Regions from separate parts of the Ancylobacter sp. VNQ12 genome, predicted to be linked through region 4. Evidence: riboswitches for the same ligand, from Rfam matches in the RefSeq annotation. Region 4 holds a riboswitch; each other region holds the start of a gene.
What was found. Region 4 has a riboswitch for thiamine pyrophosphate ahead of thiC (phosphomethylpyrimidine synthase ThiC). Riboswitches for the same ligand answer to the same signal wherever they lie in the genome.
Positions count from the first base shown of each region.

Region 1: it holds a riboswitch for thiamine pyrophosphate, as region 4 does, so the genes downstream of both, ACO2RV_RS01740 (ABC transporter substrate-binding protein) here and thiC (phosphomethylpyrimidine synthase ThiC) in region 4, are expected to answer to the same signal.
Region 2: it holds a riboswitch for thiamine pyrophosphate, as region 4 does, so the genes downstream of both, thiD (bifunctional hydroxymethylpyrimidine kinase/phosphomethylpyrimidine kinase) here and thiC (phosphomethylpyrimidine synthase ThiC) in region 4, are expected to answer to the same signal.
Region 3: it holds a riboswitch for thiamine pyrophosphate, as region 4 does, so the genes downstream of both, thiO (glycine oxidase ThiO) here and thiC (phosphomethylpyrimidine synthase ThiC) in region 4, are expected to answer to the same signal.

Region 1 is NZ_JBMSDU010000001.1:383,257-390,924, reverse strand. It holds gene rpsU (30S ribosomal protein S21) at 148-432, shown strand; gene ACO2RV_RS01765 (cold-shock protein) at 599-808, shown strand; gene ACO2RV_RS01760 (lysozyme inhibitor LprI family protein) at 968-1,363, opposite strand; gene ACO2RV_RS01755 (universal stress protein) at 1,444-2,280, opposite strand; gene ACO2RV_RS01750 (ABC transporter permease) at 2,436-3,188, shown strand; gene ACO2RV_RS01745 (winged helix-turn-helix domain-containing protein) at 3,233-4,435, shown strand; TPP riboswitch at 4,487-4,601, shown strand; gene ACO2RV_RS01740 (ABC transporter substrate-binding protein) at 4,671-5,621, shown strand; gene clcA (H(+)/Cl(-) exchange transporter ClcA) at 5,756-7,084, shown strand; gene ACO2RV_RS01730 (ABC transporter ATP-binding protein/permease) at 7,107-7,668, opposite strand, start outside.
Region 2 is NZ_JBMSDU010000003.1:118,511-126,178, forward strand. It holds gene ACO2RV_RS07115 (threonine ammonia-lyase) at 1-88, shown strand, start outside; gene ACO2RV_RS07120 (glycosyltransferase family 4 protein) at 101-1,156, opposite strand; gene ACO2RV_RS07125 (UDP-2,3-diacylglucosamine diphosphatase) at 1,156-1,983, opposite strand; gene ACO2RV_RS07130 (LysE family translocator) at 2,071-2,682, opposite strand; gene ACO2RV_RS07135 (universal stress protein) at 2,864-3,679, opposite strand; gene ACO2RV_RS07140 (c-type cytochrome) at 3,914-4,351, shown strand; gene ACO2RV_RS07145 (cytochrome b/b6 domain-containing protein) at 4,368-5,075, shown strand; gene ACO2RV_RS07150 (DMT family transporter) at 5,143-6,066, shown strand; gene ACO2RV_RS07155 (Lrp/AsnC ligand binding domain-containing protein) at 6,063-6,299, opposite strand; TPP riboswitch at 6,428-6,538, shown strand; gene thiD (bifunctional hydroxymethylpyrimidine kinase/phosphomethylpyrimidine kinase) at 6,596-7,402, shown strand; gene ACO2RV_RS07165 (MFS transporter) at 7,479-7,668, shown strand, end outside.
Region 3 is NZ_JBMSDU010000009.1:78,800-86,467, forward strand. It holds gene ACO2RV_RS13890 (NUDIX hydrolase) at 1-496, opposite strand, end outside; gene ACO2RV_RS13895 (MAPEG family protein) at 627-1,034, shown strand; gene ACO2RV_RS13900 (RBBP9/YdeN family alpha/beta hydrolase) at 1,050-1,616, shown strand; gene ACO2RV_RS13905 (hypothetical protein) at 1,654-1,863, opposite strand; gene ACO2RV_RS13910 (phosphatase PAP2 family protein) at 1,949-2,674, opposite strand; gene ACO2RV_RS13915 (MHYT domain-containing protein) at 3,025-5,340, shown strand; TPP riboswitch at 5,474-5,595, shown strand; gene thiO (glycine oxidase ThiO) at 5,637-6,641, shown strand; gene thiS (sulfur carrier protein ThiS) at 6,619-6,816, shown strand; gene ACO2RV_RS13930 (thiazole synthase) at 6,818-7,633, shown strand; gene ACO2RV_RS13935 (thiamine phosphate synthase) at 7,655-7,668, shown strand, end outside.
Region 4 is NZ_JBMSDU010000002.1:80,599-88,266, reverse strand. It holds gene ACO2RV_RS03900 (sigma-54-dependent Fis family transcriptional regulator) at 1-414, shown strand, start outside; gene ACO2RV_RS03895 (D-TA family PLP-dependent enzyme) at 496-1,575, opposite strand; gene ACO2RV_RS03890 (transporter substrate-binding domain-containing protein) at 1,748-2,593, shown strand; gene ACO2RV_RS03885 (amino acid ABC transporter permease) at 2,666-3,328, shown strand; gene ACO2RV_RS03880 (amino acid ABC transporter permease) at 3,339-4,004, shown strand; gene ACO2RV_RS03875 (amino acid ABC transporter ATP-binding protein) at 4,018-4,788, shown strand; gene ACO2RV_RS03870 (RidA family protein) at 4,803-5,192, shown strand; gene ACO2RV_RS03865 (IclR family transcriptional regulator) at 5,266-6,117, shown strand; TPP riboswitch at 6,182-6,314, shown strand; gene thiC (phosphomethylpyrimidine synthase ThiC) at 6,409-7,668, shown strand, end outside.

The sequences.
Region 1 (7,668 bases), on a different contig from region 4:
CCCCACCAGAATGCCATTGGCGATCCTTGAACCACGCTCAAATGCCCTCTGCCCTTCCAATCGCTGGCTTATTGGCCCATATGGAGCGGGCGGGGCCAATTCGGGCGCTGCGCAACCGGCAGCTTGCTGCCTATGATTGGACAGGAATTGCAGGTACTTGTAAGGGACAACAACGTCGATCAAGCCCTACGCGTGTTGAAGAAGAAGATGCAGCGCGAGGGCATTTTCCGCGAGATGAAGGCCCGTCGCTCCTATGAGAAGCCTTCCGAGCGCCGCAACCGTGAGGAAGCCGAAGCTGTGCGTCGCGCGCGCAAGGCGGCCCGCAAGCAGGCCGTGCGGGAAGGACTGATCGCCGCCCCCAAGAAGAAGGAGATGGTGCGCCGTCCATCTTCCGGGGCTCCCGCCAGACCTTCGGAAAACACGCCGACATAACCCTTGTCGAAGAACTAACGTTGGGCTATGTTTGAGCATCGATCTTGCTAGTTGAACTTTGTTGGCGCCACTTGCGTCGCTGCGAGCTTCCTCTCAAATCGATGACCACCTGGTGTGCGTGAAGCAGCGCGCATCAAACTTCTATATCGACTGAAAGGATATCGTCATGACGACGGGTACCGTGAAGTGGTTCAACACCCAGAAGGGTTATGGTTTCATTCAGCCGGACAACGGCGGCTCGGACGTGTTCGTGCACATCTCCGCCGTTGAGCGCGCTGGCCTCCCGGGCCTGCGCGACGGTCAGAAGGTCTCTTACGAGATCGAGACCGATCGCCGCTCGGGCAAGCAGTCGGCCGGCAACCTGCAGGCTGCGTGAGTATCTGCCTTCGGTCGTAGTGGGGAAATCCTGTGGCGACCGTCGAGGCAAGCGAAAAGGCCGGGGAAACCCGGCCTTTTTTGTTGCTGAAGGCTTGTCGCTCTGGCCGGAAATGCCATGCCAGCCCGAAAGCCGGGGCAGCACGGGCGGCAATCACCCCTATTTGGCCGAGGGCAGGCGGGCGATGAGCTCGCTGATGCGGGCCTGGGTCAGCGCCAGTACGCACTGCTGCTGTGCAGGCGTTGTGCCGCTGCCGAAATGCCATTCGGCACCGACAAGGTCGAACTTGCAATTGGCGTCGCGATAGGCGAGCCAGGCGCGCTGGGCGGCGATGAGATTCTCGCGCCACGCCGACTTCTGCTCCGCCGGTGTGTCATCGGCCGCGATCGCCGACAGCATCTTCTGATAGGCGGCATTCAGCCCTTTGTCGGCCTCGTCGAGTTCCTGGCCGAGGCAGTTCTCCATGGCGTAGCCGTCGAACTGGCCGCAGTTCGTCTGCGGCGTCCATTGCGCGACGGCGGGCAAGCCGGACAACGGTGCGGCCAGTAGCGCCATCGCAAGCCCTGACGCGGCACGCCGCGCGCCCGGTCCTGAACGGACGGGAGCGCGGCGCGAGAGAGCGGAACACGCGCGCATCAATGCGCAAGCAGCAGTGGCACCGTCATGCGCTCGAGAATATCGCGCGTCACGCCGCCGAGCACGAATTCGCGCAGCCGCGAATGGCCGTAGCCACCCATCACCACGAGATCGATATCGCGCGCCGCCACTTCCTTGAGCAGCACATCGACAATGCCCTCGTCGGCGCCCGGCACCAGCCGGCGCAGTTCCACCGTCTTCTCGTGGCGCGCCAGATGGCGGGCGAGATCCGCCCCCGGCAGGCTGTCCGCCTTCTTGGAGCGGCCGGTATCCACCACCACCGCCTCGACGAGGTTGGCATGTGCCAGCAGCGGGCGCGCCTCGGCCACCGCGCGGGCAGCGGCACGGCCGCCATCCCAGGCGATGAGGATGCGCTTGGCCGAGAACGGCTTCTGCTGCTTGATCGGCACGAGCAGGACCGGTCGTCCCGAATCGAACAGCACCGCCTCGGCGATCACCTCCTCGGCGCCCATCCTGTCGGGATCAGCCTGCCCGACGATGGTCAGGTCGTAGAGTCGCGACAACATGCCGATCTGTTCGGCGGCGCCGCCCGGCGTGCCGTCGATGGTGCGGATGTCGGACGGCACGTTCACCGAGCGGGTCGCCTCACCGAAATACTCGACCGCACGCTGCGCGAGCCGGCGGCTTTCGGCGCGCTGCGCCTCCAGGAAATCCGTCGAGAACGCCTCGGTATAGACCGGGGGAATATCGATCTCATAGCTCACCGCCACACCGGTGAGATGAGCGCCGAGCGCGGCCGCAGCCGAGGCCGCATAGTCGACGGTCGCATCCGGGCCCTCCCCAATGCGAAGGCTGACGAGAATGTCCTTGATCATTGGCGTCTCCACTCCTTTACCTTTGGTAAGGTGCGTCCAAACATCGGGCCCCGCATTGACGGGCGTCAACCCCTCCGGGATTCCAACCCTCGCTACCGTCGCGCGGCGAGCGACCGCCGACTATAAGGGGTGCACCTGATATAGGATTTTGCCGCATGGCCGCCATTGGGCGCACGCTCGCCGTCACGCTGTTTTTGCTCGGCCTGTGGGAAGCCGCCGTCCGGCTCCTCGCCATACCCGCCTACATCCTTCCCGGCCCGGCGCGCATTGCCATGACCGGCTGGGACAACGCCGCCATTCTCGGCCACAACGCCGCGATCACGCTGGGCGAGATGCTGCTCGGCCTCGTCTGCGGCTCGGTCCTCGGAATCCTCTGTGCGCTGGCCATGGCGAGCTCCCCGCTGGCGCGGCGCGCCATGCGTCCGGTGCTGCTGGTGGCGCAGGCGCTGCCGGTCTTCGCGATCGCCCCCCTGCTGGTGATCTGGTTCGGCTTCGGGCTCGCCTCGAAGATCGTGATGGCGAGCCTCATCATCTTCTTCCCCGTCGCCTCGGCGTTTCACGACGGCCTCGCCCGCACCGACCAGGGCCTCGTCGACCTTGCTCGGCTGAACGGGGCGGGCACGCTGCGCACGCTGCGTTTCATCCGCGTGCCCGCCGCCCTGCCCGCGCTCGCCTCGGGGCTGCGGGTCGCTGCTGCCGTCGCCCCCATCGGTGCTGTGGTGGGAGAATGGGTGGGCGCCTCCGCCGGGCTCGGCTATCTCATGATCTATTCCAACGCCCGGATGCAGACCGACATGGTGTTCGCGGCGCTTGCCGTCCTGCTGGCCGTCGCGCTTCTCCTTTTCACCCTGGTCGACCGTGGCCTCACCCGGCTGCTGCCCTGGGCGCCGGAGACCGCGCCCAGCTGAAAGCGAAGCATTGGAACGAAGCAAGAACTTTGTCAGACTGAGGCATGGCGATTCTCCTCTCCAACACCGACGCCCGCCGCATCTTCCTGGCGAAACAAGGCCTCAGCCGGCCGCGCGGCGCACTCACCAAGGCGGGCCTGCTGGAGCTCATCGGCGAGATCGGTTTCGTGCAGGTCGACAGCATCGCCACGGTCGAGCGCGCCCATCACCACATCCTGTTCGCGCGCAACCCGAGCTATAAGCGAGCACATCTTGCCGCCCTTCTGGAGAAAGACGGCGAGCTGTTCGAGCACTGGACGCATGACGCCGCCATCATTCCCAGCGCCTATTTCGTCTATTGGAAGCACCGCTTCGCCCGCTCGCGCCTCCGGCTTGTCGAGCGCTGGCGCAGCTGGCACGAAAACGGCTTTGAATCCTATGTCGACCATGTGCTGGAGCGGGTGACGCGCGAGGGCCGGCTCATGGCGCGCGACTTCGAGCAAGATCCGGAACTCGGGAAGCGCCCGCCCGGCGGCTGGTGGAACTGGCACCCGGAGAAGACCGCGCTGGAATATCATTGGCGCACCGGCAATTTCGCCATCGCCGCGCGCGAGGGCTTCCAGAAGGTCTACGATCTCGCGGAGCGGGTGATTCCGCCACGCCATTTCCACGGTGAGGTCAGCGAGGCGGAGTTCGTCGACTGGGCCTGCACCAGCGCGTTGGAGCGGCTCGGCTTCGCGACCCATGGTGAGATCGCCGCCTTCTGGGACCTCGTCTCGCCGGAGGAGGCGAAAGGTTGGGTGGAAACGAACCGTGACCGGCTGGAGCCGGTCGCGGTCACGCTGGCCGACGGCAGCAAGCCGCGCGCCTCCCACGCTTTTGCCGGTAGCGCGGCGGTGTTCGATGCGCTGCCCCCGCCGCCGGCACGGCTGCGCGTGCTCAGCCCATTCGACCCGCTGCTGCGCGACCGCAACAGGGCCGAGCGGCTGTTCGGCTTCAATTACCGGATCGAAGTGTTCGTGCCGGCGGAGAAGCGCGTCTGGGGCTATTACGTCTTCCCGATCCTGGAGGGCGACCGGCTGATCGGACGCATCGACATGAAGGCCGACCGCAAAGCCGGCACGCTCGACGTGCGCCGCCTGTGGCTGGAGCCGGGCGTGCGCGCCTCCAATGGCCGCCTCAATGCGCTCGACGCCGAACTCGCCCGCATCGCCCGCTTCGCCGGCGTGGGGCGCACGGTCTATCTCGACGGGTGGCGGGGGGACTGAACGCACGCCGCCGCCCGCCATTTGCCGTGGCATGCCCGCTCTGCTAGCGTCGCCCTGTCCGAGGGGTGTCCCGCGATCGCACGATCAAGGGGCTGAGATGGCAACCGCCAGACCCTTTGAACCTGATCCGGGTCATGCCGGCGAAGGGACGGAGCGACGGCGGGGGCCATCCATGCACCCGCGCCGGATTCCCCCGAAAGCTCATGCGCCGGATCTCCAACTGGGAGGAGATCCAATGTTGAACACCATCGCCAAGACGCTCGCGGCCTCGGCCCTCGCGCTTTGCCTGTCGCTGGCGCCTGCCAGCGCCGCCGACAAGCTCACCGTCCTCTTGGACTGGTACGTCAATCCCGACCACGCCCCGCTCGTCATCGCGCAGGAGAAGGGCTTCTTCAAAGCGCATGACCTCGATGTCGAGCTGGTGGCGCCGGCCGATCCTTCCGCCCCGCCGCGCCTCGTCGCCGCCGGGCAGGCCGATGTCGCGGTGAGCTACCAGCCCAGCCTCTATCTCTCGGTGAAGGAGGGCCTGCCGCTGGTGCGCTTCGGCACGCTGGTCTCCACGCCGCTCACCGCGCTGGTCGCGCTGAAGGACGGCCCGATCAAGTCGATCGCCGATCTTAGGGGGAAGACGGTCGGCTATTCCGTGGCCGGGCTGGAAGACGCGCTGCTCGGCACCATGCTGGCGAGCGCCGGGCTGAAGCCCACCGATGTGACCATGATCAACGTCAATTTCGCGCTCTCCCCCGCTCTCGTCGCCGGCAAGGTCGATGCGGTGATCGGCGCCTATCGCAATTTCGAGCTCACCCAGATCAAGCTGGAGGGCAAGGAAGGGGTCGCCTTCTTCCCAGAGGAGCACGGCGTGCCGGTATTCGACGAGCTGATCTATGTCGCGCACAAGGACAAGATCGGCGACCCGCGCCTCAAGCGCTTCCTCGCCGCGGTGGAAGACGCCACCATCTACACCCTCAACCATCCGGACGAGGCGTGGAAGGCGTTCGTCGCCGCCAATCCCAAGCTCGACGACGAACTGAACCGGACCGCCTGGGCCGACACGCTGCGCCGCTTCGCCCATGCGCCGGCCGCGCTCGACGCCGGCCGCTATGCACGCTTCGGCGAGTTCATGAAGAGCCACGGGCTGATCGACAAGGTCGAGCCGGTCGCGACCTACGCGCCGGCCCTGCCGTGACCTGAGAGCCCTCCAGAGCCCGCCACACGGATAGGCAGGTCCGGACGTGACCAGCCTCGTGGAAATCCTTCCCGCTCCTGCCGCGCAATGCTAACCGGGACATCGGAACGGGATCGGCTTGGTGAGGGCAAGGCATGGGGAATGGCGGGTATCACATCGTGGCGGCGCTGGTCGGCGCCGTCGTCGGTGTTGTCGGTTCCGGCTTCCATGTCGGAGTGGAGCAGCTCACAGCCGCCTGGCCCGCCTATCTCGTGCACGGGCTCGGTCTGTCCGGCCCGGGCCTCTATGTCGCCGCCGCGCTCATTGGCGCCGCCATGGCGGTGACCTCGCTCTGGCTGGTCCGCCGCTTCGCCCCGGAAGCCGGCGGTTCCGGCGTGCCGGAGATCGAGGGCGCCATGGAGGGCCTGCGGCAAGTGCGCTGGCATCGCGTGCTGCCCGTGAAGTTCTTCGGCGGCCTGCTGTCGCTCTCCTCCGGCATGGTGCTGGGCCGCGAGGGGCCGACCATCCATATGGGCGCCTCGATCGCCAAGGCGGCGGCGGACATCTTCCGCCTGCCTTCGGAGGACATGCGCGGCCTGCTGGCGGCCGGCGGCGCGGCGGGTCTCGCCGCCGCGTTCAACGCGCCGCTCGCCGCGGTGCTGTTCGTCATCGAGGAGACCCGCCGGCAGTTTCCCTACAGCCCGCGCACCTATATCGGCGTCGTGCTCGCCTCGCTCGCCAGCGCCATCGTCACCGAATATCTCACCGGCAACGTGCCCTACATGCTGCTGACGGTGTCGGAGGTGCCCTATGGAGCGCTGCCCGCCTTCGTCGTGCTGGGCGTGATCCTCGGCGCGGCAGGCGTCGCCTTCAACCGCACGCTGGTGTGGTGCCTCGATCAGGCGCGCCGCCTGGGGCAGCGCAGCTCCTACTACATCTTCCCGCTCGTCGTCGGCCTGATCGTCGGCGTGCTGATGTTCACCCTGCCCGAGGCGACGCAGGGCGGCGAGATTCTGGCCGTGCAGTTGGTGAAGGAAAACCCGGCGCTCGGCATGCTCGCGCTCATCGTGCTGCTGCGCTTCGTCATGACCATGGCGAGCTACTCCACCGGCGTCTCCGGCGGCATCTTCGCGCCAATCCTCGCGCTCGCGACCACAATCGGCCTGTGCTACGGCGCGGCGTTGGGCGCGGTCGTCCCGCTGCCGGAAAACGCCCATGTGGCGCTGGCGATCGCCTCCATGGGCGGGCTGTTCGCCGCCACCATCGGCGCGCCGCTGGTCGGCATGGTGCTGGTGATGGAACTCACCGGCGCCTACGGCCTGATGGTGCCGGTGATGCTGACCACCATCTTCGCCAACATGGTCGCGCAACAGCTCGGCGGACGCCCGATCTACGAAGTGCTGCTTGAGCGCACCCTGGCGCTGGAAGCGCAGGCACGGGTGGATGCCGCCCAGTCCGCCCGAAACGGAACGGCCCAAGTCTGAGCGTGACCGGGAGACGCCGCTCTCACTCCGCCGCCAGCGGCCGGATCGCCGCAAGCTGTGCCGGACCCTCGCCGGCCGGACGCTGTAGCTCGATATGCCGCTCATGCAGGTCGAGCAGTGTCGAGCGATGGCCAATGGAGAGCATGGCCGTCGCCGGCAACGCCTCGCGGAGCACGCGGTAGAGCGCCGCCTCGCCCGGCTCGTCGAGCGCCGATGTCGCCTCGTCCAGCAGCAGCACATCCGGCTTCACCAGCAGCGCGCGAGCGACCGCCAAACGCTGCTGCTCGCCACCGGACAGGATTGCCGGCCACAGGCCGCGTTCGTCGAGGCGCCCGGCAAGGGTCGCGAGCCCAACCGCCTCCAGCGCCAGCCGCAGTTCCTCGTCGGCGTATTTGTCCATCGGGTCGGGATAGGCCAGCGCGCCGCGCAGCGAGCCGATCGGCAGATAGGGTCGTTGCGGCAAGGTGAGCACGCGCACGCCATTGGCCAGCGCCACCTCGCCATGGCCATAGGGCCAGATGCCGGCAACGGCGCGCAACAGCGTGCTCTTGCCGGAGCCCGACGCGCCGGTCAGCAGCACGCGC
Region 2 (7,668 bases), on a different contig from region 4:
CGATCTCAGGGACAAGGTCGCGGCCGTCGTGCTGTCAGGCGGCAATGTCGACGCGGAGATGTTCGCCCGCTGCCTCGCCGTCGCCTGAGCCCGGCGAGCGTCAGGCGGCGCGGCTGAAGCGTTTCACGCGGGCCTGCGCGGCCTCGATATTGTGCAGGAACTGTTCGGTACAGGCGCGCCAGGTGAAGCGCAGCGCGTAGTCGCGGGCGTCCGAGCGGTCGAGGTCGAGCGCGGCGAGCGCCGCGCGGCGCAGGTCGTTGTCGAGCACGCCGGCGGGCGACTCGGCGGGGGCGTCGTTTATGACGTCCATCGGCCCGGTGACGGGGAAGGCGGCGACCGGCAGGCCGCTCGCCAGCGCCTCCAGCAGCACGATGCCGAAGGTGTCGGTCAGGCTGGAGAAGACGAAGACATCGGCCGCGGCATAGATACGCGCCAGCGCCTCGCCCTGCCGCAGGCCGAGAAAATGCACGCCCGGATAGCGCTTTTCCAGCTCCGCCCGCGCCGGCCCGTCGCCGACCACGACCTTGGAGCCGGGCAGGTCGAGCGCGAGGAAGGCGTCGATGTTCTTCTCCACCGCGACGCGGCCGACCGACAGGAAGATCGGCCGCGGCAGGTCGCGTACGAAGGCGTCCATCTCGTCATGCGGGCGGGGGCGGAACAGTTCGGCGTCGACGCCGCGCGACCAGCGCATGATGTTGTGGAAGCCGCGTCCGCGCAGCTCGTCCTCAAGCGTATGGGTCGAGACCATGATGCCCGCGCCGGCATTGTGGAAGCGGCGCAGCCAGGCATAGGAGAGCGCCTGCGGCACCGGCGCGCGCGCGGCGAGATATTCCGGGAAGCGGGTGTGGTAGCTGGTGGTGAAGCTGCGTCCGCGCCGCAGGCACACGCGCCGCGCCATGATGCCGATCGGCCCCTCGGTGGCGATATGCACGAAGTCGGCGCCGATCTCGTCCATGCGCCGCGCGACCATGCCGGGCGTGGCAAGCGCGAGCCGGATTTCCGGATAGGTCGGCATGGGCAGTGTGCGGAAGTCGCCGGGGGTGAGGAAGTCGATCCGCGCGCCGAGCAATGCCGCCTCGCGCGCCGTGTTTTGCAGCGAGCGCACCACGCCGTTCACCTGCGGCGTCCAGGCATCGGTCGCGATCAGGATGCGCATCAGGCGGCGACCTTCGGCCTCTCGAGCAGCAATGGCGCGTTGAGCCGCGCACGAGTCTGGCGCGCCCAGTCGATCAGTTCCAGCCGCCCGTCGGCATGTTCGACGATGGCGGTGCAGCTCTCGACCCAGTCGCCGCAGTTAACATACTCCACGCCGAAGCTGTCATGCATTACCGCGTGGTGAATATGGCCGCAGACCACGCCGTCGACCTTGTGGCGCCGCGCCTCGGTGGCGACGGCTTCCTCGAAGCGGCCGATGAAATTGACCGCGTTCTTGACCTTCAGCTTGGCCCACTGGCTCAGAGACCAATAGGGAAAGCCGAGCTTGCGCCGGGCCCAGTTGACATAGGTGTTGATGCCGAGCGCGGCGGTGTAGGCGCCGTCGCCGAGGAAGGCGAGCCATTTGGCGTGGCGCACGACGACGTCGAACACGTCGCCGTGGATGACGAGGTAGCGCTTGCCGTTGGCCGCTTCGTGAATGGCCGTCTCGACCACCTCGATGCCGCCGAAATGACTGCCGTAATAGTCGCGGAGGAATTCATCGTGGTTCCCCGGCAGGTAGACGATGCGCGCGCCCTTGCGCGCCTTGCGCAGCAGCTTCTGCACGACGTCGTTATGCGCCTGCGGCCAGTACCAGCCGGAGCGCAGCCGCCAGCCATCGACGATGTCGCCGACGAGATAGATCGTGTCGGCGTCGTAGTAGCGAAGGAAATCAAGCAGGAGGTCGGCCTGGCAACCCTTGGTGCCGAGATGGACGTCCGACAAAAAGAGGCTGCGATAGCGGTGTGCCTCGGGCGTGTCGTTCACCTCGGAAGCCCTCCCCGTCATGCCCGGAAGCGGGCTTAGCGATGGGTTCATGAGGGCACATAAGCCCGACTCGCATCACCGTTTTATGACGGTTGCTGCAGTGCAGCGTCACAGGAAGAGCATGATCACGCTGGAGGCGACGAGGGCGGCCATGACGTAGTTCACGATGCGCTGCTGGCGCGGGGTGGAGAGCAGCCGGGCGAGCAGGGCGCCGAAGCCGGCCCACAGGGCGAGGCTGGGAAGCGTCACCAGGCCGGAGACCAGGGCAATGACGAGGATCTCCTCCACCAGCCGGTCGCCGCCCACCGTGGTGAAGGCGGGCACCATGCTGAGCGCGAGGGTCCACGCCTTCGGGTTGACCCACTGGAACAGCGCCGACTGCAGCGAGGTCATCGGCTTTTCCATCGCCGTGCCGCCGCCCGGCCCACCGGCATTGGCGATCTTCCACGCCAGCCAGAGCAGATACAGCGAGCCGACGATCTTCAACCCCTGATGCAGATAGGCAATGCTGGTGAACAGCGCGCCGAGCCCGAGGCCGACGGCCACCACCATGAAGGCGAAGCCGAAGGTGACGCCCCAGATCTGCGGCAGGGTGCGCCGGAAGCCGAAGGCCGCGCCCGATCCGGCGGAGATCATGTTGTTCGGGCCGGGCGTGAGCGCACCGGCGACGGCGAACAGCACCAGCGGAAGCAGCTGGCCAGACAGAAGCTGGCTGGGCACGGGGGCGTTTCCTAGGTTACGTCAGCTATGCTGACATTTATCCGTCATTGCTATTCCTCGAGCAGGGGGCCTGCAACCCGAAATCGCGGGGGGCGGCGTACGCACGCTGTCCGCTCGTCCGCAACGAAAAGGGCCGGCCTCCTTTTGGAGACCGGCCCCGAATCGTCGTGCTGTGCCGTGCTCAGTGGGCGACCAGCAGCGCCACCGGTGGGTCGTCCAGCAGCGAGGCGGTCACGCCGCCCAGCACCAGTTCGGCGATGCGCGAGCGGCTATAGGCGCCGAGCACGAGGAGGTCGGCGCCGAAGGAGCCTACTTCCTTGATGATGGCGCCCGTCGCGTCGCCTTCGCTGACGTGGTGGTGCTTGGCGTTGACGCCGTGCGACTTGAGATAGGCGGTCAGCTGCTCGCCCGATGCGGCGGCCTTGGCCGAGCCTTCGGCGACGGTGAGCACCTCGACCTCGGTTGCCTCGGCGAGCACGGGAAGCGCGAAGCGCACGGCATGGCCGGCCTCGCGCGAAGGCTTCCACGCCACCAGAACCTTGCCGACGCGCGCCGGCACCGGCTTGCCCGTGGGCACCACCACGACCGGGCCGTTGGCGGCGAGGGCGAGGTGCTCGGGAAGGGTGGCGGCGAGCTGGTCGTCCACCGTGCCGTAGCGCGTTTCGCTGACGACGGTGATGTCGGAGAAAGTGACGGCATCGCGCAGCGCCGTGGTCACGTCGCCTTCGACGCTCGCCCAGCTGCCGACGACCCCGGCAGCGCCCGCGGCCTGCTCGAACTGGGCCTTGAGCACGGCCTCCTTCTCCTTCGCCTCGTGCACCAGCTCGTTCACATAGATCGACAGCGCCCGACCCACGCGCGGAACGCCTGTCGGGTAGAGAGTGTAGACGGCATTGATCGATGCCCCGGACTGGCGGGCAAGCGCGATCGCGAAGGCGAGTCGATCGCTGAAGCCGCTGTCGGCAGCGGCGTGCAGGAGAACGGTTCGAATGGCCATGGCGTATTTTTCTCCACTAACGGGCGTTTCGCGCGTTTTTTTGACCTTACGTTACACGTCGGCAACGGAAATCGGGGAAACCACGATCCGTAGGCAACATTATGCCGACATAATGCCGCAAGGTAACTCACTTCACGTCCTCGCGAACTGGACATTGGGACAATTGTCTCGATTTAGACCGCCAATAAGGTGCGAGGCGGGCCGGCTGTCGGCCCGCCGCTTTGGGGAGCACCTATGAGCCGTCGCATTCTGGTCATTGCCGCCGCTTTCGCTACCGCTGTCGCCGCCACGGCCGTCATGGCGCAGGCGGAAGTCGTCAAGCAGCGCGAAGCGCTCATGAAGGATCTCGGCAACGCCACCAAGCCGGTCGGCGGCATGCTGCGGGGGAGTGTGCCGTTCGACCTCGCGACCGTGCAGGCGGCGCTCGACACCTATGCCAAGAACGCCAAGGCGCTGCCCGTGCTGTTCCCCGCCGGATCGGGCGAGGGCAGCGATGCGCTGCCCACCATCTGGGAGCGCAAAGCCGAGTTCGACGGCCTGTTCGTCAAGCTTGCGGCCGACGCCTCCGCCGCGCGCGCCGCGATTACCGACGAGGCCAGCTTCAAGGCGAACTTCCCCGGCGTGATCCGCACCTGCGGCACCTGCCACGACAGCTTCCGCAAGAAGAGCTGAGGCGTTGGACGCTTCCGTGCATGCGCATTCCCTGGGCACCCCGGCCGGCTCCGTGCTGGCCTGGGACCTGCCCACCCGAATCGCCAAATGGCTGCTTGCGGCGCTGGTCGGGCTTGCCTTCGCCAGCCGGTATTACGGCGATGCAGGCCTTGTCTGGCACCAGTGGAACGGGCTCGCCATCCTCGTGGTGATCGTGTTCCGCCTGCTCTGGGGCGCGGTCGGCGGCTCGACGGCGCGCTTTGCCCGATTCCTACGCGGTCCCGGCGCCGCCTTCGCCTATCTCGCCAGCCTGCTGCGCGGCCGACCGCAGCGCTTCCTCGGCCATAATCCGCTCGGGGGATGGATGGTGGTGGCGCTGCTCGCCATCGTTGCCGCGCAGGCTCTGACCGGGCTGTTCACCACCGACGACATCGCCGTCTACGGTCCGATGACGATGGTGGCGAGCGACGAGACCATCGCCCGCGCCTCGGCGTGGCACCAGAAGATCTACCCTTTCCTGCTCGCGCTGATCGCGATCCATATTGCGGCGAACGTGCTCTACGCGCTGTTCGGCCGCGACAGGCTGATCGCGGCGATGATCACCGGCCGCAAGCCGGCCGGCGCCTATCTCGACCGCGCGCCGGCGACGGCGGGATCGATCGTTCGGGCGCTCGGCTGCCTCGTGGTCGCAATCGTGATCGTGTTCGGCACGATCGCGCTTGCCGGCGGCGATCCCTTCCCTTAAGCCTCGCCGCCTCCTTCGCTCTTCGATCCGTCTCCGGGCGGATCGAAACTACTTTTCGTGGCGCCAAATGAATGCGCTCAAGGGCATCGCGCTGCAGATCGGCGCGACGTTCCTCTTCACCATCATGTCGGCCATGGTACGCATCGTGTCGGAGCATGTTCCGACCGGCGAAGTGGTCTTCGCGCGCTCCTTCTTCGCGCTGTTCCCGCTCATGGCGATGCTCGCCTGGCGCGGCGAGATCAGCGCCGCGGTGCGCACCGCCCATCCGCTCGGCCATATATTGCGCGGCACCATCGGCGTGATGTCGATGGGGCTCGGCTTCGCGGCGCTGGCGCGCATCCCGCTCGCCGACGTCACCGCCATCGGCTTCACCGCGCCGCTGCTGACCGTCGTGCTGGCGGCGCTCGTCCTGGGCGAGCGGGTGCAGCTCTATCGCTGGGCCGCGGTGTTCGTCGGCCTGGGGGGCGTCGTGGTGATGCTCTGGCCGCATCTCGCCGGCAATTTCGACAGCTGGGAGCACAAGCTCGGCGCTATGATGGCGCTGGCGGCGGCCGGGTTCACCGCCGGGGCCATGATCCAGGTCCGCCGGCTCACAGGGACGGAGACCACGGCCGCCATCGTGTTCTATTTCCAGGCGCTGGCGGCCGTCGCCGGCCTCGCCACCGCCGGTTGGGGATGGGTGGTGCCGACCCTGCGCGAGGGGGTGATGCTGGTCACCCTTGGCATCATCGGCGGGATCGGGCAGATCCTGCTCACCGAGAGCTACCGCTGGGCGCCGGCCTCGGTGGTGGCGCCCTTCACCTATTCCGCGATGCTGTGGTCGCTGCTGCTCGGTTTCGTGCTGTTCGCCGAGGTGCCGCCCGTGCTGGTGGTCGTCGGCGCCGTCATCGTGATCGGTGCCGGCCTCTTCGTCATCTGGCGCGAGCGCCGCGCGGGCGCGGTGACGGCGCCGGACGAGGGGGCCGTCCCGCCGGCCGGGCCGATTACCTAGAAGGCCTTGAAGGTGATGATGGTGCGGGTGTCCTGGATGCCGGGAATCTGCTGCACCTTCTCGTTCACGAAGTGGCCGATATCGGTGGCCTCGGGAACGTAAAACTTGACCAGCAGGTCGAATTCGCCGGCGGTGGAATAGATTTCCGAGGCTATCTCGGCATCCGCGAGGGCGTTCGCCACCTCGTAGGAGCGGCCGAGCTGGCATTTGATCTGGACGAAGAACGGGACCATCGCGAGGCATCCGGGCACGGTTTTGGTGCGCCACAGGATCAGAACCGGCCCCGCCGCGCAACCCCCGCCCTGCGCCGCGCCGAGACGTGTCTTGAAAGCGCGCGGCGCTTCGCCTATTGCGGGACAAGTCGATCTCGTTGGGGTGCCCCGGAACGCGAAAGCCGGGGCTGAGAGGCGGTGAGCCAACCCACGAACCTGATCCGGGTCATGCCGGCGGAGGAAACGGGTCGCGCGCGCCGGGCGTTTCGCGCTCGGCGAAGGACGCGCCCGGCCTTGCCGGCCAGGGAGGCGTGCCGATGACGGCGTCCACGGCGATTGCGGTGACGATTGCGGGCTCGGATTCCGGCGGCGGCGCCGGCATCCAGGCCGATCTCAAGACATTCTCGGCGCTGGGCGTCTACGGCGCCTCGGTGATCACCGCGCTGACGGCGCAGAACACGCTGGGCGTTACCGGCATCCACGACGTGCCGGCCGATTTCATTACCGCGCAGATCGACGCGGTGTTCTCCGATCTCGCGGTCGATGCGGTGAAGATCGGCATGCTGTCGCGTCCGGAGGCGATCGGCGCGGTTGCGGAGGGGCTCGACCGTCACGCGATCGCGACCGTCGTGCTCGACCCGGTGATGGTCGCGGCCTCGGGCGACCGGCTGCTGGTGCCGGAGGCGGTGGAATCGCTGCGCACGCAACTCTTGCCGCGCGCGCTGCTGATCACGCCGAACCTGCCCGAGGCGGCGGTGCTGCTCGACGAGGCGCCCGCGGCCGATCTCGCCGCCGTGCGCCGGCAGGCCGAGCGGCTGCGCGCGCTCGGGGCGCGTGCCGTGCTGATCAAGGGCGGGCATGGCGAGGGGCCCGACAGCGTCGACGTGCTGCTCGATTCCGAGGGCTTTGCGGAGTTCTCCGCCCCGCGCGTGGCGACCCGCAACACCCATGGCACCGGCTGCACGCTGTCTTCCGCCATCGCTGCCGGGCTGGCGCGTGGCATGAGCCTGCGCGCGGCCGTCGAGGCCGCCAAGGTCTATCTCACCCAGGCTATCGGCGCCTCCGACATGCTGACCATCGGGCGGGGCCACGGGCCGGTGCACCACTTCCACGCCTGGTGGTGAGGGCTGACGGCGAGGGCGTCCTCGCCGTCGCCCGCGCGGGCTGCTATCGAGGCGGCGCAATCTCAGAGTCGCCCCCGTGCCCGTCCTCGCCCCACGCCATGCCATCGCCACCGCCTATGCCGGGCTGTTCTTCGGCATCGGCGTGTACCTGCCGTTCTTTCCGGTGTGGCTGGAGGGCAGGGGCTTCGACGCCTCGATGATCGCCTTCACGCTGGCGGTGCCGTTTGCCGTGCGCCTGTTCACCATGCCGCTCGGCGGGCTGGCGG
Region 3 (7,668 bases), on a different contig from region 4:
ACATGGGCAGGTGGGAGAGCATGTCCTGGCGTGCCGCTGCCTTTGTGGCGGAGGACTTTGACTTCGCCTTGGAAAACTGGCTGGCGACGACCTTCTGCCAGCTGGCGGACTGCGTGAACTCGACGATCAGCGCGCCGAGCTCCGTCTCGTCGATGAGCAGGGCGGCGTCGTCGGGGGAGAGCCAGGTCTGGACCCGCTCGTGCCGCTCCGGCCAGTCGTCGAGCTGGCGCTTGGCGGCAAATGGATAGACGGACACCTTCACCAGCGAGAAGTGTGTGTCGAAGCGCTTCCAGTACAGATACTGGCCGAGCCGCTTGCGGCTGATCTCGCCGATCACGCCGGCTTCCTGCCGCGCCTCGATCTGCGCCGACTTCCAGTCCTTGCGGTTTTTCATCGGCCATCCCTTCGGGATGACCGCGCGGTGGGTCTCCCGCGAGGAAAGCACGAGGATCTCGAGACTGCCGTCGGAAGCCAGGCGATAGGGAAGGGCCGCCACCTGCTCCAGCGGTCGTCCGTCAGCCGCCTGTCGTTTCCGTTGTTTTGCCTTTCCCATGATCGCTAAATGTAGCGATCCTCCCGCCGATTGCGATGGGATTCGAACCAGTCGATCCATAAACGGTATCAAAATGACAATCGAATTGACCCTGCTCGGCTGGACACTGGTGCTGGCGTTGGTTCAGGTCCTGCTACCGGCCGTTCTGCGCAATGGCGAGACCGGCGTGGCCTACAATGCGAGCCCGCGCGACGAATCAGGCCCGCCGGTCGGGGTAGTCACCGGGCGGCTGCGGCGGGCGCAGGCCAATCTGTTCGAGACGCTGCCGATCTTCGCGGCGGCCGTCATCATCGCCCATGTGGCTGGCCGCGAGGGAGCGCTCACTTTCTGGGGTGTATGGCTCTATCTTGGCGCGCGCGTCGTCTATGTCCCGCTTTATGGCTTCGGGGTGCCCTATCTGCGCTCGCTGGTCTGGCTGGTGTCGCTCGCCGGGCTGCTTATGATCCTCGCCGCCGTGCTGGGGCCGACCGGCGGCGTGTGAAAGGGCAGGGCAGGAATGGCAGTCGATCTCGCATCCTTCGATTTTCTCGTCGTGCCGGGACGGGAGAACGCGCCGGCCGAGCACTGGCAATCCCACTGGCTTGGCGCTTTCCCCAATTCCAGCCGCGTATTGCAGGAAAATTGGAGTCGGCCGGAAGTCGGTGCCTGGACGTCGCGGCTCGACGCGGCGGTGAACGGGGCGCCGCGCCGCGTGGTGCTGATCGGCCATTCCGTGGCGGTGGCGACCATCATCCGGTGGACGGCGGCCAATCGCGAACTTGCCTCGGCAAAGGTGGCGGCGGCCTTCCTTGCCGCACCGACCAATGTCGACGATCCCGACCCGTCCTTCGACGCGGTGCGCAATTTCGGACCGATGCCGCTGGAGGGCCTGCCGTTTCCCGCCTTGGTGGCGGCGAGCCGGGACGACCCGCGCGTGACCTTTGCGCAGGCGCGCAGCTTCGCCGAGGCCTGGGGCGCGGACTTCGCCGATGTCGGCGAACTCGGCCATATCGGCAGCACGGCCCGGCTCGGCATCTGGCCGGCCGGCCTGTTGCTGCTCGGCGGGCTGCTCGCGCGCATCTAGCGCGGGCAGCGTCGGGAGTTGGACCCGGACGGGAATCTCAGTGCTGGGCCAGAATCTTGACGAGAGCCTGCGCCACCTGCTTGGTCACGCGGCGGCGGTACTTGCGGTGGACGAGCTGGCCATTGTGGTAGACGTCCTGCTCGACATAGAGGTTGTCCCCGTCCCAGTGCAGGACGTTGTCGGACTCGGTCGTCTCGATCACTCCCATCTCGGCGATGAGGTGACCTTCGGGCGCGGTGGTGGACATGCGCTTCTCCTGGGCATGGCGGAAGCTCTGGCGGCTTCCTCGAATCTGAAGATACCGCGCCGGCGCGCGAACGCCATGGGCTGAATCAAGGTCCCTGCGCGGGCGTATCCTGCGTGGTCTCGATCCGGCCGCGCCGCTGCAGCCATAGCGCGACGATCCAGCAGATCAGCGCCCAGGCGCTGCCGGCGCACCAGCCCGCCAGCACGTCGGTGGGCCAGTGGACGCCGAGGTAGATGCGGCTTAGGCCGATCAGGAGGGTGAGGCCGGTGGCGACGGCGAGCACATAGGCCTTCAGCCGGCGCCGGCTCTCCGTGCGCACGATGATGGCGCCCAGCGTGAGGTAGGTCACCGCCGCCCCCATGGCATGGCCGGAGGGGAAGCTGAGCGTGTGGACATCGACGAGGTGAGCCACCAGATCGGGGCGCGGCCGGTCGAAGCCGAGCTTGAGGAGATAGCTCAGCGCCCCGCCGCCCGCGGTGGCCGCAAGCAGGAACAGCGCGGCGGCGCGCTTGCCGTCGGTGATCAGGAAGCCGACGACGATGGCGGTGATGAGCGCGAGAACGGTGGTGCTGCCGAGCGAGGTGAGATCGCGCATGACGATCTCCAGCCAGGCCGGTCCGATCGGATCGGCGGTATCGCCGGGCGTGCGGAAGGCGAGCAGGATCGCCTCGTCGAAGCCGTGCGCATCGCCCTCCACCACTTCTTCGGCGATGAGAGCGAAGGCGAACAGGCCGGCAGCGGCGCCGGCGAGGGCACTGAGGATGCCGAACTCGGCGGCGACCCAGCTCGGCAGGAATGTGCGTGCCTTCACGTCGTCTCCCGAACCTCGTTTTCCGGCCGTGCGGCATAGCGGAGGTCGGCCGGCATATGCAATCGGGAACCGAAATGCCTGCCTCGGTGTTCCCTCTCCCGAAACGCAACGGAGACGATCATGCTGAAAGGTGGGTTCCTATGGCTGCTGGGCATTCCGCTGCCCATCATTATCGTGCTCTGGTTGCTCGGCTATCTCAATTGAATGTCATTGACCGGCAGCACAAATCCGGTTGCCGAAGGGGCAGGTGTGTGATCATCGGTTGAGATGTCTCGTCCGGGTCGGTGCCGCCGCGGCGCGTGCGCGCGGCGGGATTCGGAGGGCAGTGGGGGAAGCCTGTGCAGTTGGCTGTGGATGTCGTCGGATCCCATGACTGGGGGCTTGTCGCGCTCTCGGTGATGCTGGCGATTGCGGCCTCGTTCACGGCGCTGGATCTTGCCGGACGGGTTCCGCAATATTCGGGTCGCACGCGGGCCGGCTGGCTCGCGACGGCGGCCTTCGTGCTGGGCGGCGGCATCTGGGCGATGCATTTCGTCGCCATGCTGGCGCTGCATGTCGGCATGCCGGTCTCCTACGATCTCGGCCTCACGGTGCTTTCGCTGGTGATCGCCGTCGCGGCGACGGGTGCGGCGCTGGGCCCTGCCAGCCGACGCGGCATCACCCCCGCCGGACTCGCGGCGGCGGGCGTGTTCATGGGCCTTGCCATCGTCGGCATGCACTACACCGGCATGATGGCGATGCGGGTGCCGGGCACCATCGTCTACGACCCGCTCTATGCCGGCGCGGCAGTGGTGCTGGCGGTCGGCGCTTCCACCGTCGCGCTGTGGCTCGCCTTCCGCACCAGCAGTTTCCGGCAGCGCCTCGGCGGCGCGCTGGCGATGGGCCTCGGCATTGCCGGCATGCATTATATCGCCATGGCCGGCGTGACCTTCTCGGGGATCGACGCCGTGCCGATGGCGCATGGCGGGTCGGCAAGCGGCACGATGGACAATGTCCATCTCGTCATCGCCGTGTCGGCGGCCAGCTTCGCCATCTTCGCCGCCGCGCTGCTGGCGGCGATCTACGACCGGCGGCTCAATCTGCTCACCGACCGCGAAACGGCGATCTGGCGCGAGAGCGAGGAGCGCTTTCGCACGCTCTATCGCCGCACGCCGCTGCCGCTGCATTCGCTCGGCGCCAACGGGCGAATCGAGCAGGTGAGCGACCGCTGGCTCGATCTGCTCGGCTATTCGCGCGAGGAGGTCATCGGTCGGCTGCTCACCGATTTCATGACGCCCGAATCGGCGCGCCAACGCAATGAGGAAGACTGGCCCCGACTGATCGGGACGGGCGAACTGCGCGAGGCCGAATATCGGCTTGTCGCGAAGGATGGGCGCGTTTTCGACTGCGTGCTGTCGGCGGTGGCGGAGAAGGATGCGGAAGGCCAGCTGACCAAGACGCTGTGCGGGCTGATCGACGTCACCGCCCGCCGCCGCGCCGAGGATGCGCTGCGCCAGGCGCAGAAGCTGGAGGCGGTCGGCCAGCTCACCGGCGGCATCGCTCACGACTTCAACAATCTGCTCGCCGTGGTGATGGGCAATCTGGAGCTGGTGCGCAAGCGTGCGCCGAACGATCAGCGCCTGCTGACGCTGATCGACAACACCATGCAGGCGGCCCAGCGCGGGGCGGCGCTGACGCAGCGCATGCTGGCCTTTGCGCGTCGACAGGATCTGCGTCCCGAGCCGGTCGCGGTGCCGGACCTCGTGCTCGGCATGGCGGAACTGCTGCGCCGCTCGATCGGTCCCAGCGTGCGCATCGAGACGCGCTTCCCGCTCGGCCTGCCGCTCGCCCGCGTCGACGCCAACCAGCTGGAGCTGGCTTTGCTCAATCTCGCGGTCAATGCCCGTGACGCCATGCCGGATGGCGGGGCGATCATCATCGCTGCGCGCGAAGAGATCATCCCCGAGCGCGAGGGCGAGGGCGAACCGGGCGCGCTGAAGCCGGGTCGTTATTTCTGCCTCGCCGTCTCCGACACCGGCGCGGGGATGGACGAGGAGACGCTCGCCCATGCCGCCGAGCCGTTCTTCACCACCAAGGGGGTCGGCAAGGGCACCGGGCTCGGCCTCGCCATGGTGCATGGCCTCGCGGCGCAGTCCGGCGGCCGGCTGGTGCTGGCCAGCGAGCCCGGCAGGGGCACGACGGCCACCATCTATCTGCCGATCGTCGAGACGTCCGCCGCCGACAGGGCGAAGCGCGAAGCCGAGCTCGTCGCCGAAGAGGCGGAGCCGCCGCTGCCGGCGGGCGTGGCGAGGGTGCTCGTCGTCGACGACGATCCGCTGGTGCTGTCGGCCACGGCGGCGATGCTGGAGGATATCGGCTTCGTCGTCTCAGAGGCCGCGTCGGGCCGCGAGGCGCTCGCCATGCTGAACAACGGGCTGACGGTCGATGTTGTCCTCACTGATCAAGCCATGCCGGGGATGACAGGCGTGCAGCTGGCCGCCGCGATCGGCGAGCACTGGCCGACCCTGCCGGTCGTGCTGGGCACCGGCTATGCCGAACTGCCACCCGATGCCCGCGCCGGCATGCCCCGGCTCGGCAAACCGTTCAGCCGGGAAAGCCTGCGCCGGGCGGTCATCGACGCGACCCGCCCGGACAATGTCGTGTCGCTGTCGTCGCGCGCCCGCTAGGGCGTGTCCCCGGCTTTTGCACCCGCGCGCGTATTCCTCCCGATTCAGGTGTTCTCCCTGATCGCAAAGGGCTCGCGGGCGTGCATATTGTCGACGACGCTACCGTGACATTCCCTTTCCGAGTGATTATATCCAAACCGTCCAGGGGAGCCTCGTCAGGAGGCTGAGAGGCCATCATCGCGCTTTGGCGCGGCATGGCGACCCTTCGAACCTGATCCAGTTGAGACTGGCGGAGGGAGGAGTTGAAGATGTCCCCGCAGACCCACCTGAACGATGAAGCCCCGGTTGCCAACGCGATGCGCGTGCGCATCGTCGGCGGCGGTGTTGCCGGCCTGACCTGTGCCCACGCCTTCGCCGAGCGCGGCGCGCAGGTGACGCTCATCGAGCGCAAGACGGCCACCGGGCAAGGCTGCTCCTGGTATGCCGGCGGCATGCTGGCGCCCTGGTGCGAGCGCGAGAGCGCCGAGCCGATCATCGCCGAGCTGGGCTTCGAATCGCTGGATTATTGGCGCCGCGCGGTGCCGGATGTGCCCAATGAGGGCAGCCTCGTGCTGGCCCCGCCGCGCGACCTGCCGGACCTCAAGCGCTTCTCGCGCCGGACGCAGGGCTATGAGTGGGTCGACGGCGCCGGCATCGCCGCGCTGGAGCCGGATCTGGAAGGGCGCTTCGACCAGGGCCTGTTCTTTCCCACCGAAGCGCATCTGGAGCCGCGCAAGGCGCTCGCCGCGCTGACGCGCAAGCTGGTCGACGAGCATCAGGTGACCATCCGCTACGAGGCCGACGGCTTCGACGAAGGCGAGACGCCGGCCGATGTCGTGGTCGACTGCCGTGGCCTTGCCGCCCGCGACGTGCTGGCGGACCTGCGCGGCGTGAAGGGCGAGATGCTGGTGCTCTACTCCACGGAGATTTCGCTCAAGCGCCCGGTGCGCATGCTGCATCCGCGCATCCCGGTCTACATCGTGCCGCGCGGCGACGGGCATTTCATGATCGGCGCCACCTCGATCGAGAATGACGAGCGCGGCCGGGTGACGGGCCGCTCCATGCTGGAGCTGCTGTCGGCCACCTATGCGCTGCACCCCGCCTTCGGCGAGGCGGAGATCGTCGAGATCGGCGCCGATGTGCGCCCGGCCTATCCCGACAACATTCCGCGCCTGCGCCGGCGCGGCAACACGATCTATGTGAACGGGCTCTACCGCCACGGTTTCCTCGCCGCGCCCGCGCTGGCACGGCGTGCGGCGGCGCTCGCTTTCGACGGGACATATTTCCCGGAGGTGATGGATGAAGATCGTCGTGAATGGTGAGCCGGCCGATACGCGCTCCGGCACGCTGAAGGACCTGCTGGCCGAACTGGGCCTGGGCGACGCCACCGTCGCCACCGCGCTCAACGGCGCGATGGTCCGCGCGGCCAGGCGCGAGGCGACGCCGATCGACGAGGGCGACCGGGTGGAAATCCTCGCCCCGATGCAGGGAGGCTGAGATGGATGCGATGACCAGTGCGGCCGGCACATTCGCCGATCCGGTTGAGTTCTACGGCACAAGGGTGGCGTCGCGTCTGCTGCTCGGCACGGCGCAATATCCTTCGCCGGCGATCCTGTCGGAGGCGATCCGCGCCTCGGGGGCGGAGATCGTCACGGTCTCGCTGCGGCGCGAATCCGGTGCCGCGAAAGCGGGCCAGAGCTTCTGGCAGATCATCCGCGACCTCGGCGTGAAGGTGCTGCCCAACACCGCCGGCTGCAAGACGGTGAAGGAAGCCGTCACCACCGCCGAGATGGCGCGCGAGCTGTTCGGCACCAACTGGGTGAAGCTGGAGGTGATCGGCGAGGACGACACGCTGCAGCCGGACGTGTTCGGTCTCGTCGAGGCGGCGCGCCTCCTCGCGCGCGACGGCTTCCAGGTGTTTCCCTACACCACCGAGGACCTTGTGGTGGCCGAGAAGCTGATCTCGGCCGGCTGCGAGGTGCTGATGCCGTGGGGCGCGCCGATCGGCTCCGGGCGCGGGCTCAACAACCCCTATGGCCTGCGTTCGCTGCGGGCGCATTTCCCCGGCATCCCGCTGGTCGTCGATGCCGGCGTCGGCGTGCCCTCGCATGCGGCGGCGGCGATGGAAATGGGCTATGACGCGGTGCTGCTCAATACCGCCGTCGCCAAGGCGGGCGACCCCGTGCGCATGGCGCGTGCCTTCGCCCGTGCCATTGAGGCCGGCCGCGAGGCGCTGCTCGCCGACCCGATGGACGTGCGCGACATGGCCGCCCCCTCGACGCCGGTGATGGGGCGCGCGGTGTTGGGCGAATGACGTCTTCTTGTGAGTGACCCGATGAAGCTCGATCC
Region 4 (7,668 bases):
TATTACCGGCTGAACGGTCTCTCCATCGAGATCCCGCCGCTGCGCGAACGCAGTGATTTCGAGGCTATCGTCCGTCATCTCCTGACCCGGCATGCGCCGGACGCGTCGATCGATGACGCCGTGCTTGCGCGTCTGCGCCAGCGGCCGTGGCCGGGCAATATACGCGAGCTGCAGTCCTGGCTGCGGCGGGCCGCGATCGAGAGCGATGGCGACGGACTGACCCTGGCGCTGTGTGACGACGGCAACGGCGCTGCCGGTCCGACGTGCGCGCATTGCGCCCAAAATCCGCTGAGCCGCGACAAATGCCGGCGCATCCGCGAAACCCTTGCGGCGACCGGAGGCAACGTCCAGGCGACCGCTCGCCAGCTCCGCATCTCCCGGACAACGGTCTACAAACATACGGAAGTCGACTGAGGGCGTTGGCGTCGTTCACATCGGGGGACGAGCATCCTCATCCCGAGAAATGGCGCCGATGCCGATCGATCTCATCGGGTATCAGGTGATGCAGCCGCGGGCCGGCACCGGCCAGCGCTCGACGCGCCCCTCGTCCAGAGCGTAGACGGCGTCGACCATGTTGGTGACCACGCAGGCGTGGTTGGGGACGATGCGCACCGTGTCGCCGACATGAAGGCTGATCGGCCCTTTGCTGACGAGGCGGCCATGCTCTTCCGAGAGCTGGTCGATGGCGATGTCGGGCCGGCCCAGCACATGGCCATAGCCTGTGAGGCCGAGCAGGTCGGAGGTCAGCGTCTTCGACCCCGCATCGACGATGGCGCGGTCCGGCGCCGGCACCGAAACCACGGTGGCGAGCACGGTGAGGGCGCAGTCCTCCCAGCCGCACACCCCGCGTTCGACCAGCGAGCGGTCATTATAGACATAGGTGCCGGGCCGATACTCCGTGGTCACCGGGGCCTCGGCCGCGTGCATCATGGACGGGGTGCCGCCGGAGGTGACGACCGGTACGAGAATGCCGCTCGCCTCGATCAATGCCTTCGCCGTCGTCATGAAGGTTTCGACCGCCGCGGCCGCGCCGACCGGCGGATAGGTCATCAGCCCGCCGAAGACGAGGCCGGGCGCGGTGGCGATGGTGCGGGCGAGGGCTGCGGCCTCCTCGGGGCTTGCGACGCCGCAGCGCCGGGCGCCGGTGTCGCATTCGACGAGCACGGCAAGCGGCCGGGGCGCGGCGGCAAAGGTGGCGGAAAGCCCGGCCACCACCGCCTCGCTGTCGGCGACCACCGAGAGATCGACCTTGCGCGCCAGTGCGGCGAGGCGGGCCAGCTTGCCGGCGCCGACGATATTATAGGTGATCAGCACGTCGCGGATCTCCGGCGCGCCGGCGACCATCGCCTCGGCCTCCGAGACTTTCTGGCAGGTGATGCCGATCGCGCCGGCGGCCAGCTGCATCTGCGCGATGGCCGGCAATTTGTGGGTCTTGATGTGCGGGCGGACCTTCAGCCCATGCGCGTCCGCATAGTGCTGGAAGCGGGCGATGTTGCGCCGGACCACCGGAAGATCGATCAGCACCGCCGGCGTTTCGGGCAGGGCGGGCGAAGGGTTTTCGGGCGTCGCGCTCATGCAGATCCTCGTCAGGCTGCGGCCGGCCCATGTCGTGCAGCAGAGCCTGCGCCGTCCGCTCCATCTTTCGTCTTGACAAGCTATGAGGCAGCTGTGTGAATAGGTCAATCCAGTAATTCGGACTCATATCCAATATATTGGACAATGCAAAATGCAACCATGGGGAACTGGCATGAGCGCGACTCTTCGCGCCGGCGTCATCGCGCTGGCATCGTCTCTTCTTCTGTCCGGCGCGGCTCTCGCGCAGGATGCCGGCAGCACGCTCGACAAGGTGCTGGCGCGTGGCCATCTCGTCATGGGGACGGGCTCGACCAACGCCCCCTGGCACTTCAAGGGTGCCGACGACACGTTGCAGGGCTTCGATGTCGACATGGGCCACATCATCGCCAAGGCTCTGTTCAACGATCCGAGCAAGGTCGAGTACGTCAACCAGTCCTCCGACGCCCGCATTCCCAACATCACCACCGGCAAGGTGGACATCACCTGCCAGTTCATGACGGTGACCGGCGCGCGCGCCCAGCAGGTGGCCTTCACCATTCCCTATTACCGTGAAGGCGTCGGCCTGATGATGAAGGCGGGCGGGCCCTACAAGGATTACGACGCGCTCAAGGCCGCCGGCTCCAAGGTCACCGTCGCGGTGCTGCAGAATGTCTATGCCGAGGACATGGTGCATGCGGCGCTGCCGCAGGCGAAGGTCGACCAGTACGACGCGCAGGACCTGATCTATCAGGCGCTGAACTCGGGCCGTGCCGACGCGGTTGCCACCGACCAGTCCTCGATCGGCTGGTTCATGACGCAGAATCCGGACCGTTACATCGATGCCGGCTATGGCTGGGGGCCGCAGACCTATGCCTGCGCGGTGAAGCGCGGCGACCAGGACTGGCTCAACTTCGTCAACACCGCCCTGCACGAGGCGATGACCGGCGTCGAGTTCGATACCTACGCCAAGTCCTTCAAGACCTGGTTCGGCAAGACCCTGCCGCCGCCGCAGATCGGCTTCCCCGTCGAGTTCAAGTGATACGCTGCTAGCGACTGGGCGCGCGCGGCCTGCCGGCGGCGCGCGTCCCCTGCCATCTCCTGGGAATCCGTAATGGGCTACACGCTCAATTTCGCCGCGGTCTGGCGCAGTTTCGACCTGCTGCTCGGCGGGCTGCTGCTCAGTCTCGAACTGGCGGCGATGGCGCTGGCGATCGGCGCGGTCATCGGCCTTGCCGTCGCCTTCGCGCTGGCGGGAGGGCCGGGCTGGCTGCGCCGGCCGGCGGCGCTCTATGTGACGGTGATCCGCAATCTGCCGATCCTGGTGCTGATCCTGTTCACCTATTTCGCGCTGCCTCAGCTCGGCCTGCGGATCGACAAGATCCAGAGCTTCGTGCTGACGCTGGCGGTCTATTCCGGTGCCTATCTCGCCGAGGTGTTTCGCGCGGGGCTGATCTCGGTGCCGCGCGGGGTGAAGGAGGCCGGGCTCGCCATCGGTCTGACGCCGATGCAGATCCGCACCTCGCTGGTCATCCCGCTGATGCTGCGCAACGTGCTGCCCTCGCTGTCCTCGACGCTGATCTCGCTGTTCAAGGACACCTCGCTCGCCGCCGCCATCGCGGTGCCGGAACTCACCTTCGCGGCGCGCAAGATCAATGTGGAGAGCTTCCGCGTGATCGAGGTGTGGATGGTCACCTCCGCGCTCTATGTCGCGACCTGCGCCGTGCTCGCCGCGCTTCTGCGCTTCGTCGAGCGCCGTCTGGCGATTCCCAAGTGAGGATGGAGCGATGAACGATCTGATGCTCTTCCTCAACGAGATCTGGATCGCGCGCCTTCCCCTGCTCAAGGGGCTGGGCGTGACGATGTCGATCTCGCTGCTGGCCATTCTCGCCGGCTCGCTGCTGGGCGTCGGCGTGGCGCTCGGCCTGGTCTATGGTCATCGGGTGCTGCGGGCGCTGATCCGCGTCTATGTCGACATCGTGCGCGGCACGCCGGTGCTCGTGCTGGTGCTGGCGAGCTACTACATCTTCTCCACCGTCGGGCTCGATCTCGGCCCGTTCCAGGCCGGCGTGCTGGCGCTGGCGGTGTTCTGCTCCTCGCATATCGGCGAGATCGTGCGCGGCGCGCTGCAGGCGATTCCCGTCGGTCAGAGCGAGGCGGCGAAGGCGATCGGGCTCACCTTCGGCCAGACCTTCACCTCGGTGTTGTGGCCGCAGGCGCTGCGGCAGATCCTGCCGACCTGGGTGAACACCGCCGCCGAGATGGTGAAGGCCTCGACGCTGCTCTCGGTCATCGGCGTGGCGGAGCTGCTGCTGCGCACGCAGGAGATCATCTCGCGCAACTTCATGAGCCTCGAATTCTATTTCTTCGCCGGCTTTCTCTACTTCCTGATCAATTTCGGCATCGAGCGGCTCGGCAAGTTCGTCGAGCGCAAGACCGCCGTGCCGTCCTGAAGGCGCTATTCCCATGACCAAGCCGCTTCTCGAAATACAGGGCCTGCGCAAGCAGTACGGCGCCGTCGAGGTGCTGAAGGGCGTCGACTGCACCATGCAGCAGGGCGAGGTGATCTCGATCATCGGCTCCTCCGGCTCCGGCAAGACCACCATGCTCCGCTGCATCAACATGCTCGAGGAGTTCCAGGGCGGGCGCATCCTCATCGATGGCGAGGCCATCGGCTATGAGGACGCCGCTGGCGGGCGGCGCCGCAAGAGCGAGAGGGAGATCGCCCGCCAGCGCGCGCTCACCGGCATGGCCTTCCAGCAGTTCAACCTGTTTCCGCATATGAGCGCGGCGCAGAACGTGATGCTCGGCCTGGTCAAGGTGAAGAAGATGAGCCGCGACGAGGCCCGCGCGCTGGCCGAGAGCTGGCTCGGCCGTGTCGGGCTGGCGGGGCGCGCCGACCATTATCCCGGCCAGCTCTCCGGCGGCCAGCAGCAGCGCGTCGCCATCGCCCGCGCCATCGCGATGAACCCCCGTCTCATGCTGTTCGACGAGGTGACCTCGGCGCTCGACCCTGAATTGGTGGGCGAGGTGCTGCAGGTGATCAAGGCGCTGGCCGGCGAGGGCATGAGCATGCTGCTCGTGACCCATGAGATGCGCTTTGCCTATGAGGTCTCCAGCCGCGTCATCTTCATGAACAAGGGGGTGATCGGGGAAGAGGGCGATCCGAAGGAGATGTTCGTGCGGCCGAAGACCGAACGTTTGGCCGACTTCCTCAAATCCTCGAGTTTCCAGTAGAAAAGCAGGTACGCATGACCATTATCCGTTACGGCGCTGGCGAAGTCGGCGCAGGCGGCCAGAAGCTGCCCTTCGCCCGTGCCACGCAGGCCAATGGCTGGCTCTATGTCTCCGGCCAGGTGGCGATGGAGAAGGGCGAGATCGTCCGCGGCGGCATCGTCGCGGAAAGCCGCAAGGCCATCGAGAACATGATCGCCATCCTTCACGAAGCCGGCTATGGGGTTGAGGACATCGTACGCTGCGGCGTGTGGCTCGACGACCCGCGCGACTTCTGGAGTTTCAACGGCGTCTATGCCGAATATTTCACGGAGAACCCGCCGGCCCGCGCTTGCGTCCAGTCCCGCATGATGGTCGATTGCAAGGTGGAAATCGATTGCGTCGCCTTCCGCGCGGACAAGATGTGATGCCGGCCGCCGTCCCGCCCAAGGCCGTACGGGCGAACTGGGCGATGCGGCCCGCATGACCAGGGATGTGACGATGAAGGGTGAGGAGTCGGTGACGCAGGACGGGGCGGCCAAGGACGGCGCCAAGCGCAGCCGCGGGCTCGACCGCGCCTTCGAGATACTCGAATTCCTGCGCACCCGTCGCCAGCCCATGCGCCCGAACGAGATCGCCGCAGAGATGGGCGGCCCCCGCTCCTCCGTCTATGAACTCGTCAACCTGCTGCTGCGCCACGGCATGCTGGAATATTCCGGCGGGGAGGGGCGCGTCTTCCTCGGTCGCCGGCTTTATTTCCTCGGCATGGCCTATTCCGCGCAGTTCGACCTGATGCGCGAGAGCGCCGCGCTGCTGCAGCGCCTTGCCGAGGAGACACGCGAAACCTCGCAGATGTGCATGCTCGACGGCAACAAATACACCGTCGCCATGATGCGCGAGGGGCTGCGCTCGTTCCGCATTTCCTCCGATGTCGGCGAGATCGTGCCGATCCCGTGGACCGCCTCGGGGCGTCTGCTGGTCGGCCATATGAGCGACGAGGAAATCCTCGCCCTCATTCCGCCCGAGGATTTCGTGCTGCCGAACGGCCGGCTGTTGGAACCGGCGCAGTTCATCGCCGAGGCGCGCCGCGCCACGGCCGACGGCTTCTTCACCTTCAACAGCGCGGTGGAGAACTTCACCTATTGCTTCGCGGTGCCGGTGCATCAGGCCGATGGCGCCTGCATCGCCACGCTGTGCCTTGTCACCCCGCGCGAGGACGGGCTGCGCAACCGGGACGTCTATCTCGATCGCCTCCTCGCCGCGGCGGGCGAACTCTCCGAGCAGCTCGGCTATCTGCCCGGCAGTGGCACGGTCCGCTCCGACCGGCTGCGCCCCGGCAGCGCGCGGCCCTGAGCGGCAGGGCGGGGCAGGGTTCCCCGCCCGCCTTGACATGAATCAATCTTCTGCCCAGGCTTCGCGCATTCACCAGGGGAGTCCCGGCAAGGGGCTGAGATACTGCTGGTGCGGCCCTTACCGGCCGTCCACGGCGCAGTGACCCGTTGAACCTGATCCAGTTCATACTGGCGTAGGGACGGTGCGGATGCGTCGCGGCGAGCGCGGCCGATTCCCCCTGTTGCGGGGGAATCTCCCTTATCCTTCCTGTCAGAGCTGGGTCTCCATGCTGTTTGCGAGGAGCCTCGACCCATGACGATCCTTCCGACGACGAATACCCCGACGCCGATTGTCACCACCGGCCCGCTGCCGGCCTCCACCAAGGTGTTCAAGCCCGGCACGCTGCACCCCGATATCCGTGTGCCGATGCGCGAGATCGCCGTGCATCCCAGCGCCGGCGAGCCGCCGGTGACGGTGTATGACGCCTCCGGCCCCTATACCGACCCCACGGCCCGCGTCGCCATCGAGGCGGGCCTGCCGCGCCTGCGCGCATCATGGATCGCGGCGCGCGGCGATGTCGCCGCCTATGACGGGCGGCATGTGAAGCCGGAGGACAACGGCTTTGCCGCCGGGGAGCGGGCGACGCCGGAATTTCCGGTGCGCCATCGGCCCTTGAAGGCGGCCGGCGGGCGGGCGGTGACGCAGCTCGCCTATGCCCGCGCCGGGATCATCACGCCGGAGATGGAGTTCGTCGCGATCCGCGAGAATCTCGGCCGCGAGCAGATGCGCGCGGCAGCGGCGCGGGATGGCGAGAGCTTCGGCGCGGCGATTCCCGATTTCGTCACGCCGGAATTCGTGCGCGAGGAGGTGGCGCGCGGGCGCGCGATCATCCCCGCCAACATCAACCATCCGGAAGCCGAGCCGATGGCGATCGGCCGCAACTTCCTCGTCAAGATCAACGCCAATATCGGCAATTCCGCCGTCACCTCCTCCATGGCCGAGGAGGTGGAGAAGATGGTGTGGGCGATCCGCTGGGGCGCCGACACGGTGATGGACCTCTCCACCGGGCGCAACATCCACAACATCCGCGACTGGATCTTGCGCAACGCGCCGGTGCCGATCGGCACCGTGCCGCTCTACCAGGCGCTGGAGAAGGTCGGCGGCATCGCCGAGGATCTCACCTGGGAAGTGTTTCGCGACACGCTGATCGAGCAGGCCGAGCAGGGCGTGGACTATTTCACCATCCATGCCGGCGTGCGGCTCGCCTACATCCCGCTCACCGTCGACCGGGTGACCGGCATCGTCTCGCGCGGCGGCTCGATCATGGCGAAGTGGTGCCTTGCCCATCACCGCGAGAGCTTCCTCTATGAGCATTTCGCGGAGATCTGCGACATCTGCCGCGCCTATGACGTCTCGTTCTCGCTCGGCGACGGGCTGCGCCCCGGCTCCATCGCCGATGCCAATGACGCCGCGCAGTTCGCCGAGCTGGGGACGCTGGGCGAACTCACCCGGATCGCCTGGGCCAGGGATTGCCAGGTGATGATCGAGGGGCCCGGCCATGTGCCGATGCAC